DNA from 2 places in the Pseudomonas fluorescens genome. Region 2 is predicted to be linked to the other one. Evidence: predicted binding sites of a transcription regulator. Region 2 holds the regulator's gene; the other holds the start of a gene.

Region 1 (4,643 bases), 1.6 Mb from region 2:
CCGGCGCCGATGCTGTAGCGATGACTGCTCGCTTCACTGGCAGGGGCGGCGACGCTCAGGCCGGGCAGCGCACCGGCACCCAGAACGGTGGACAGCAGGGCGGCGCGAACGGCGTGGCGCAGCAGGCCCGATTCGGCAGTGAAATTCAGCGGTTTCTTACAGGTGAGGCGGACAGTCATTGTCGGTTTCCGTGGCAAGTCGCAAAGGCTGAGTTGAAGTGCTTACTGACCAAGCCGGACTTGTCGCGAAAACCCGCCAAAATAATTTCAGGCCACCGCCTCGAGTGTGACCCACCATCGGGTGCGATAACGCAATTGCACCGGCAGGGTCTGCGGCAGGATGGCCAGCAGCGTGTCGGTGTCCTCCAGGCGGAACACTCCGGACAGGCGCAAGTCCGCCACCTGCGGCGCGCACGTCACGAAGCCCTGCCGATAACGTCCGACTTCATTGAGGAAATCGCCCAGGCGCATGTTGCGAGTGACGATCAAACCGTCGACCCACGCACCCGCCTCCATACTCAGTGGCAGTGCCGGGCGCACCTGATGGTGATCGATCAGATAGGTCTGCCCGGCGAGCGCCTCGACGGAGGTTGCGCCGCTGCGAATGGCGACGCTCCCTGAGCTGACGGTGAGCCGTGTGCAATCGCTGTCCTGACGCAGGATGAAGCGGGCTTTTATCGGCTCATAAATGCCATGACGACTTTGCACGCGAAGTGGCCGGTTGAACGTCGCGCCTTCATCGTTACCGCCGCATGTGACGATGATTTCGCCGCGAGTGAGTTTGATCAGCCGCTGCTGCGCGGTGTAGTCCAGATCCACTGCGCTGGCAGTGTTCAGCTCGATCCGCGTGCCGTCGGGCAACTGGAACCCGCGACGCTCGCCGGTCGCCGTAGCGTAATCAGCGCGCCACTGCTGCCACACGGAGGTGTCCTTGGCCAGCCATGCCGCGGAGCCCATCAGCACCGCGCCAGACAGCAGCTTCAAGGCTTGTCGCCGCCCCAGCCCTTGCGCACTGTTTTCCAGCGTATTGAACGCCACGTGCGCGCCGGGCACTGCGCGCAGGTTATGGCTCAATTCCGCCTGCAGCGACTGCACGCGCTGCCAGGCCAGTTCATGTTCATGATGTTCGGCGCGCCACGCGTCGCACTGATGACTCAGGCGCGCATTGCCATGGTTGTTACGCAGCCGCAGCAACCAGTGGATGGCTTGCTTGACCACCTGTTGCTGCGGCTCGGCGCGGCGCGCGACTGAGTTGTTATCCACAGGCATCAACTTGCGTACCGCAACACGTAGCAGTGATACATCGCATCGGCGACGTAACGTTCGACGGAGCGCAGTGACAAGCCCATCTGCGCGGCGATCTGCTTGTGGGTCAAACCTTCGCACTGCGCCAGCAGAAACGCCTGACGCACTTTCGGTCGCAAGCCTTCAAGCATGCGCGCGATGCTCTCGAGCAACTCGATTACCAGCGCGCGGGTTTCGGCGCTTGGGGTTTCGGCTTCGGGCAAATGGGCGATGGTTTCGAGATAGGCGCGTTCGATTTCTTCACGACGCCAATGATCGATCACCAGGCCACGGGCGATGGTGCGTAAAAATGCGCGAGGCGCCTTGAGTTCCAGGCGTTCGCTGCGCTGCAACAGGCGGACGAAGGTGTCCTGGGCCAGATCTGCGGCATCCGCGGCATTGCCCAGCCGCGCCCGCAGCCAGGCGTTGAGCCAGCCGTGATGACTCCTGTAAAGCGCCTGCACTGCAAACTCAGGTGAGGACATGAACGCGACAGCCCGAACGTCACAAATGATAATTAGTCGCATTTTTATCGGGGGCTGCGAATTTTGCAACCTCTGCTCGGAGAACCAGCAAAAAAACTTCGTGGCGAACGCTCTGGCACGCCGTTCGGCGGGAATCTGACAGAAATGCAGGCCATTTCCCACGCAGCCCTAAGATTTCCGTGAATGGTGCCGACAGACTGGTGAGACATGCGTGCACCAAAGTAGAGCGGCCGTCAGAACGCCGCCTGCGCTGTACATGGAATGTTGCATCCCGGAACGCATCCCCACTTTTGCATAAGAAGTCCCATGAAATGAATCTCAAGTTCAGCCATAAAATCCTGTTGGCCGCCTCGGGCGTCGTGGTCCTGGCTTTCGCTTTGTTCACCCTCTACAACGACTATCTGCAGCGCAACACCATTCGCCAGAACCTCCAGTCGTCCGTACAGCAGGCCGGCGATCTGACCGCCAGCAGCGTGCAGAACTGGATGAGCGGGCGAATTCTGGTGCTGGAAAACCTCGCGCAGAACGTTGCCCATCAGGGCAAGGACGCCGACTTCCCGGGGCTGGTCGATCAACCGGCCTTTACCTCGAACTTCCAGTTCACCTACGTCGGTCAGGCCAACGGAGTATTCACCCAGCGCCCTGACGCGAAGATGCCCGACGGCTACGACCCGCGTCAGCGCCCTTGGTACAAGCAGGCCGTGGTCGCCGACAAAACCATGTTGACCCCGCCATACATGGCGGCGGTCGGTGGTCTGGTCGTGACCATCGCCATGCCGGTGAAAAAGAATGGCGAACTGCTGGGTGTGGTCGGCGGTGACCTGAGCCTGGAAACCCTGGTGAAGATCATCAACTCGGTGGACTTCGGTGGCCTCGGCCACGCATTCCTGGTCAGCGGTGACGGCCAAGTGATCGTCAGCCCGGACAAAGACCAGGTGATGAAGAACCTCAAGGACATCTACCCGAACGCCGGCGTGCGCATCGAGAAGGGCAACCAGAACGTGGTGCTCAGCGGCCAGGAACGCATCCTGTCGTTCACCCCGGTCAGCGGTTTGCCGAATGCCGACTGGTACATCGGGCTGTCGATCGATCGTGACAAGGCCTACGCCGCCCTCAGCCAGTTCCGTACTTCGGCGCTGATCGCGATGTTCGTCGCGGTCGCGGCGATTGCGCTGCTGCTGAGCCTGCTGATCAACGTCCTGATGCGTCCGCTGACCACCATGGGCCGCGCGATGCAGGACATCGCTCAAGGCGAAGGCGACCTGACCCGGCGTCTGGTCGTGGCAGGCAAGGATGAGTTCGCCGAACTGGGCAGCGCGTTCAACCAGTTCGTCGAGCGCATTCACGCGTCGATTTCCGAAGTGTCCTCGGCTACCCGTCATGTGCACGACCTGTCGCAACGGGTAATGGCCTCGTCCAACGCCTCGATCATCGGTTCCGACGAACAAAGCGCGCGCACCAACAGTGTGGCCGCCGCGATCAACCAGTTGGGCGCCGCCACTCAGGAAATCGCCCGCAACGCCGCCGACGCTTCGCAGCACGCCAGCGGCGCGAGCGAGCAGGCCGATGACGGTCGTCAGGTGGTCGAGCAGACCATTCAGGCGATGACCGAGCTGTCGCAGAAGATCAGCCTGTCATGCACCCAGATCGAAACCCTGAATGCCAGCACCGACAACATCGGCCACATCCTCGATGTGATCAAAGGCATCTCGCAGCAGACCAACCTGCTGGCACTCAACGCGGCGATTGAAGCGGCCCGTGCCGGTGAAGCCGGGCGCGGTTTTGCGGTGGTGGCGGACGAAGTGCGTAACCTCGCGCATCGCACCCAGGAATCGGCGGAAGAGATCCACAAGATGATCACCTCCTTGCAGGTCGGTTCGCGTGAAGCGGTGACCACCATGAACGCCAGTCAGGCGTCCAGCGAAGAGAGCGTGGAAGTGGCCAATCAGGCCGGTCTGCGCCTGGTCAGCGTGACCCAGCGCATCGGTGAAATCGACGGCATGAACCAGTCGGTGGCCGCTGCAACCGAAGAGCAGACGGCGGTGGTGGAAACCCTCAACGTCGACGTCAACCAGATCAACCTGCTGAACCAGCAGAGCGTCGCCAACCTCAATGAAACGTTGAAGGATTGTGATGCGTTGTCGCAGCAGGCGAATCGGTTGAAGCAGTTGGTCGATAGCTTCAAGATCTGATTTTCAGATTCGAGACCGCGTTATCGTTGATCGCGAGCAGGCTCACTCCTACAGGGGAACGCATTCCAACTGTAGGAGTGAGCCTGCTCGCGATTGCGGCAGATCAGTCACTGCCAAACCGAAGCCTTAGACAAACAGCTTCAGCACATTCCCCATCGCATCATCGGCGAACCCCTGCACGAAATCCTTGAACCCCGGCAGCACCTCCTCCCCACCTGAAGCCGGCTCGGCAATGATCGTCCAGGTCGCCCGCGACTTGCCCGCCCCCAAAGATTCCACGTTCATCGCCGCCCACAAATTCGCCACGCCCAGCGTGTTGTAGATCGTGGTCCAGGTCATGGCCCGTGCCTGCTCATCGCGTGAGTTGAGTTGTTCGACCACCACGTTACCGTCCTTGAAGCATTTCTTGCGCAGCGAGGACACGCCTTCGCCGGTCATTTCGATGTGCGACAGCGCCGGGATGAAGCGGTCGAAGCCAGCGAAATTGCCGACCACCGCCCAGACCTGCGCCGCGTCCGCCGGCACTTCCACCGAAGAGATGACATGGCAGCCGTGAGGGTTTTTGATCAGGGTGTCCGGTTGCAGAGTGCTCATGGTGTTGCTCCTTTTTTGGATGAATCAGATGAAGTTGATTTCTTTCAGGTAATCGCAGCCGCGACGCAGCAGCGCCGGGGATTTTTCCG
Region 2 (4,643 bases):
CTGTGAGGTCCTGGTAATCCTGAGCCAGCAGGATGTCGTTGAGGTTGCTCGACACCGCACGGTTGTCCGTGCTGCTGCGTGACAGAAAACCGTCGACCCGGCGCGCCAGTTCGCGGAACTCTTCAGCTCCGACTTCACGACGCATGAAGCGGCCCCAATCGGTGCTCAGCGCCTGGGCTTCTTCAGCCAGGCCATTGACCACCGGGGTGGCGCTTTCCACCAGATCCATGGTGCGGTTGGCCGCGGCTTCGGTCAGCTTGACCACATAGCCCAGGCGTTCGGTGGCGTCGGTGATTTGCGACACTTCCTCGGCCTGCGGCATGTGCGGATCGATCTGGAAATTGACGATCGCACTGTGCAGTTCGCGTGTGAGCTTGCCCACTTCCTGATACAGGCCGCGGTCACGGGTCTGATTGAGCTCATGGATCAGTTGCACAGCGTCGCCGAACCTGCCTTTTTCAAGGCTCTCGACCAGTTCGACCGCGTGTTTTTTCAGGGTCGACTCGAAATCGCCCTGTGAAGATTCGTTATGCTCCATAGCTCCCCCGCGCGTCATCAGCCGATGCGTTCGAAAATCTTCTCGATTTTGTCTTTCAACGCCTGAGCCGTGAAAGGTTTGACCACGTAGCCGTTCACACCGGCCTGAGCGGCCTCGATGATTTGCTCGCGCTTGGCTTCAGCGGTCACCATCAGCACCGGCAGATGCTTGAGTTTTTCATCGGCACGCACGTGGCGCAGCAAGTCGATACCGGTCATGCCCGGCATGTTCCAGTCCGTTACCAGAAAGTCGATGCTGCCGCTGTTGAGTACCGGAATGGCAGTAGTGCCATCGTCGGCCTCGACGGTGTTGGTGAACCCGAGATCGCGCAGCAGGTTCTTGATGATCCGCCGCATCGTTGAGAAGTCATCAACGATGAGGATTTTCATGTCTTTGTTCAATTCGACCTCCAAGCAGTCTTAAACGCGCCCAGCACCTGGACGCGCCACTTCAATCAATCGGCGCAGCACTCGAAGACTGTCTGGAGCACAACAGAGCAAGACCGGTGCCGTTCTCACCGCACCAGCCTCGTTCGCAGTGTCCCCACACTGCCTTCAGCGCGCTCGCCACTCCCCCAAACGCCCCCGCAAACGGGCCGCGCACTGGCTGTGTAACTGGCTGACCCGCGATTCACTGACGCCAAGGACTTCACCGATCTCCTTGAGGTTCAGCTCTTCGTCGTAGTACAGCGCCAACACCAGTCGCTCACGCTCCGGCAAATTGGCAATCGCGTCCGCCAGCGCCGCCTGAAAGCGTTCATCTTCCAGATCGCGTGACGGCTCAAGATGAGCACTGGCGCCATCCTCGTGCAGCCCTTCGTGTTCGCCGTCCTGCAACAGATCGTCGAAACTGAACAGCCGGCTGCCCAGGGTGTCATTCAAAATCCCGTAGTAATCGTCGAGACTCAATTGGAGTTCGGCCGCAACCTCGTGATCTTTAGCGTCACGGCCGGTTTTAGCTTCAATTGAGCGAATGGCATCGCTGACCATACGGGTATTGCGGTGAACCGAGCGCGGTGCCCAATCCCCTTTGCGCACTTCATCGAGCATCGCGCCGCGGATCCGGATGCCCGCGTACGTTTCGAAACTGGCGCCTTTGCTGGCGTCATATTTGGTCGAGACTTCGAGCAGGCCGATCATCCCGGCCTGAATCAGGTCTTCAACCTGCACACTCGCCGGCAAGCGCGCCAGCAAGTGATAGGCAATGCGCTTGACCAGTGGCGCGTAACGCTCGATCAACTCGTACTGCGCGTCACGTGCCGACTTCTTGTAGTAGTTCATACCGCTCGCGGTCATAACACAGGCCCTGCTGTTTGCTGCACGAGGCGCTCGACGAAAAACTCAAGGTGGCCGCGCGGGTTGGCAGGCAGCGGCCAGGTATCGACCTTCTGCGCGATCGCCTTGAACGCCAGCGCGCACTTGGAACGCGGAAAGGCTTCATAGACCGCTCGCTGCTTCTGCACTGCCTTGCGCACGCTTTCGTCGTACGGCACGGCGCCGACGTATTGTAAGGCGACGTCGAGGAAGCGATCCGTGACCTTGGTCAACTTGGCGAACAGGTTGCGCCCTTCCTGCGGGCTCTGCGCCATGTTGGCCAGCACGCGGAAGCGGTTCATGCCGTAGTCGCGGTTGAGCAGTTTGATCAGCGCGTAGGCGTCGGTGATCGAGGTCGGCTCGTCGCAGACCACCAGCAACACTTCCTGCGCGGCGCGGACAAAACTGACTACCGAGTCACCGATACCCGCAGCAGTGTCGATCACCAGCACATCGAGGTTGTCGCCGATGTCGCTGAAGGCCTGAATCAGACCGGCATGTTGCGCCGGGCTCAGGTGCACCATGCTTTGGGTGCCGGAAGCGGCCGGCACGATGCGGATCCCGCCGGGGCCCTGCAACAGCACGTCGCGCAGCTCACAGCGGCCTTCGATCACATCGGCCAGAGTACGTTTGGGGGTCAGTCCCAGCAGAACGTCGACGTTCGCCAGCCCCAGGTCAGCGTCCAGCAGCATGACCCGACGGCCAAGCTCTGCCAGCGCCAGAGACAAGTTCACTGACACGTTAGTCTTGCCGACGCCACCTTTGCCGCCGGTCACCGCGATCACCTGTACGGGATGCATGCTGCCCATGTTATTTCTTTACCTTGTCTTGCATAGACGGAGGCCACATTACTGGCTGCGCGTTCTCAACCGGAACAATGCATGGCAGACCATCGATGTAGGTACAAAAACGGTTCATTACCTCAGCCAACCTGCTTGGTCGGGCTGTGGTAGATATCAGCGAACATGTCAGCCATGGCTTCTTCGCTGGGTTCTTCCTGCATTTGCACGCTGACGGCGCGGCTGACCAGTTGATGACGGCGCGGCAGATGCAGATCATCCGGAATCCGTGGGCCATCGGTCAGGTACGCGACCGGCAGTTCATGACTGATCGCCAGGCTCAACACTTCGCCAAGGCTGGCCGTCTCATCCAGTTTAGTCAGGATGCAGCCGGCTAGCCCGCAACGCTTGTAACTGTGGTACGCGGCGGTTAGAACCTGTTTCTGGCTGGTGGTTGCCAGCACCAGATAATTTTTTGAACGGATGCCACGCCCGGCCAGACTTTCCAGCTGCATGCGCAGTGCCGGATCGCTGGCCTGCAGGCCGGCGGTATCGATCAGCACCACGCGTTTGCGCAGCAGCGGGTCGAGTGCCTGCACCAGCGACTGGCCCGGATCGACGTGCGTTACCGGCACGTTGAGAATCCGCCCCAGCGTCTTGAGTTGTTCCTGGGCGCCAATGCGGAAGCTGTCCATGCTGACCAGCGCGACATTCTGCGCGCCGTACTTGAGCACGTAGCGCGCCGCGAGTTTGGCCAGGGTGGTGGTTTTGCCCATGCCGGCCGGGCCGACCATGGCAATCACCCCGCCCTCTTCCAGCGGCTCGACTTCCGGTACGGCAATCATCCGCGCCAGGTGCGCAAGCAGCATGCGCCAGGCCTGACGCGGCTCTTCGATATCAGTAATCATCGCCAGCAGATCGCGCGACAACGGCCCGGACAGACCTATGCGTTGCAGACGACGATACAGATTGGCTTGCGCCGGACGGCTGCCTTGCAGCTGATTCCAGGCCAGCGTGCCGAGCTGCACTTCCATCAGTTCGCGCAGACTGTTCAATTCGAAACGCATCGAATCCAGCGCACGCGGATCGATGCCGGCGGACGACTGTGCAGGCGCGGGCGCTGGACGCGCCGGGGCGGCGTAAGTCGGTTCGCTCAACGGTTCGGCAGCGGTCAGCGGCAGGCCGGCCGTCAACGGCAGCCCGGCGAACAATTGGCGATTGGTGTTGCCGTCGGCTTCGCCACGCAGGCTCAGTTCGGCCTGGGCGGTCACGATGCGCGACTGGGTCTTGCGCAGCTCGTCCTCGAGTTCCATGTTCGGAACCCGTGGCGCCAGCGCCGACAATTTGTAATCCAGCGCCGCCGTCAGCTCGACGCCGCCGGCAATGCGGCGGTTGCCAATGATGGCGGCATCAGCGCCCAGCTCATCACGAACCAGCTTCATGGCCTGACGCATATCGGCGGCGAAAAAACGCTTAACTTGCATAAACCACTACCTCAGCCGTTGGGCCCTACTGTCGCAACGATGGTCACTTGCTTGTTGTCCGGAATTTCCTGGTAGGCCAGCACGTGCAGCCCTGGAACTGCGAGGCGACCGAAACGCGAGAGCATCGCGCGGATCGGGCCTGCTACCAACAGGATCACCGGTTGACCTTGCATTTCCTGGCGCTGCGCCGCTTCGATGAGCGAACGCTGCAGCTTCTCGGCCATGCTTGGCTCCAGCAGAACGCCCTCTTCAGAGCCTTGTCCTGCCTTCTGCAGACTATTGAGCAATATTTGTTCCAACCTTGGTTCCAAGGTGATCACAGGCAGCTCGGAGTCAGTGCCTACAATGCTTTGGACGATGGCGCGGGATACGCCGACGCGTACTGCGGCGACCAAGGCGGCGGTATCTTGACTCTTGGCGGCGTTGTTGGCGATAGCCTCGGCAATGCTGCGGATATCGCGCACCGGCACGTGTTCGGCGAGCAGCGCTTGCAGCACTTTGAGCAACTGCGACAGCGACACCACGCCCG

What was found. Region 2 encodes FliA, which starts transcription of late flagellar genes. Its sites were predicted from a motif close to CTAAAGTTTNNNNNNNNNNNGCCGNTAA; they were not measured.
Region 1: a site for FliA is predicted at 1,937-1,964, ahead of E4T63_RS00670 (methyl-accepting chemotaxis protein). Genes of this name have one in related genera too.

The regions. Positions count from the first base shown of each region.
Region 1 is NZ_CP038438.1:130,424-135,066, forward strand. It holds gene E4T63_RS00655 (TonB-dependent siderophore receptor) at 1-179, opposite strand, end outside; gene E4T63_RS00660 (FecR domain-containing protein) at 267-1,268, opposite strand; gene E4T63_RS00665 (sigma-70 family RNA polymerase sigma factor) at 1,268-1,768, opposite strand; gene E4T63_RS00670 (methyl-accepting chemotaxis protein) at 2,080-3,960, shown strand; gene E4T63_RS00675 (SRPBCC family protein) at 4,087-4,554, opposite strand; gene E4T63_RS00680 (non-ribosomal peptide synthetase) at 4,579-4,643, opposite strand, start outside.
Region 2 is NZ_CP038438.1:1,768,049-1,772,691, reverse strand. It holds gene E4T63_RS08050 (protein phosphatase CheZ) at 1-538, opposite strand, end outside; gene E4T63_RS08045 (chemotaxis response regulator CheY) at 556-927, opposite strand; gene fliA (RNA polymerase sigma factor FliA) at 1,093-1,833, opposite strand; gene fleN (flagellar synthesis regulator FleN) at 1,830-2,660, opposite strand; gene flhF (flagellar biosynthesis protein FlhF) at 2,774-4,114, opposite strand; gene flhA (flagellar biosynthesis protein FlhA) at 4,126-4,643, opposite strand, start outside.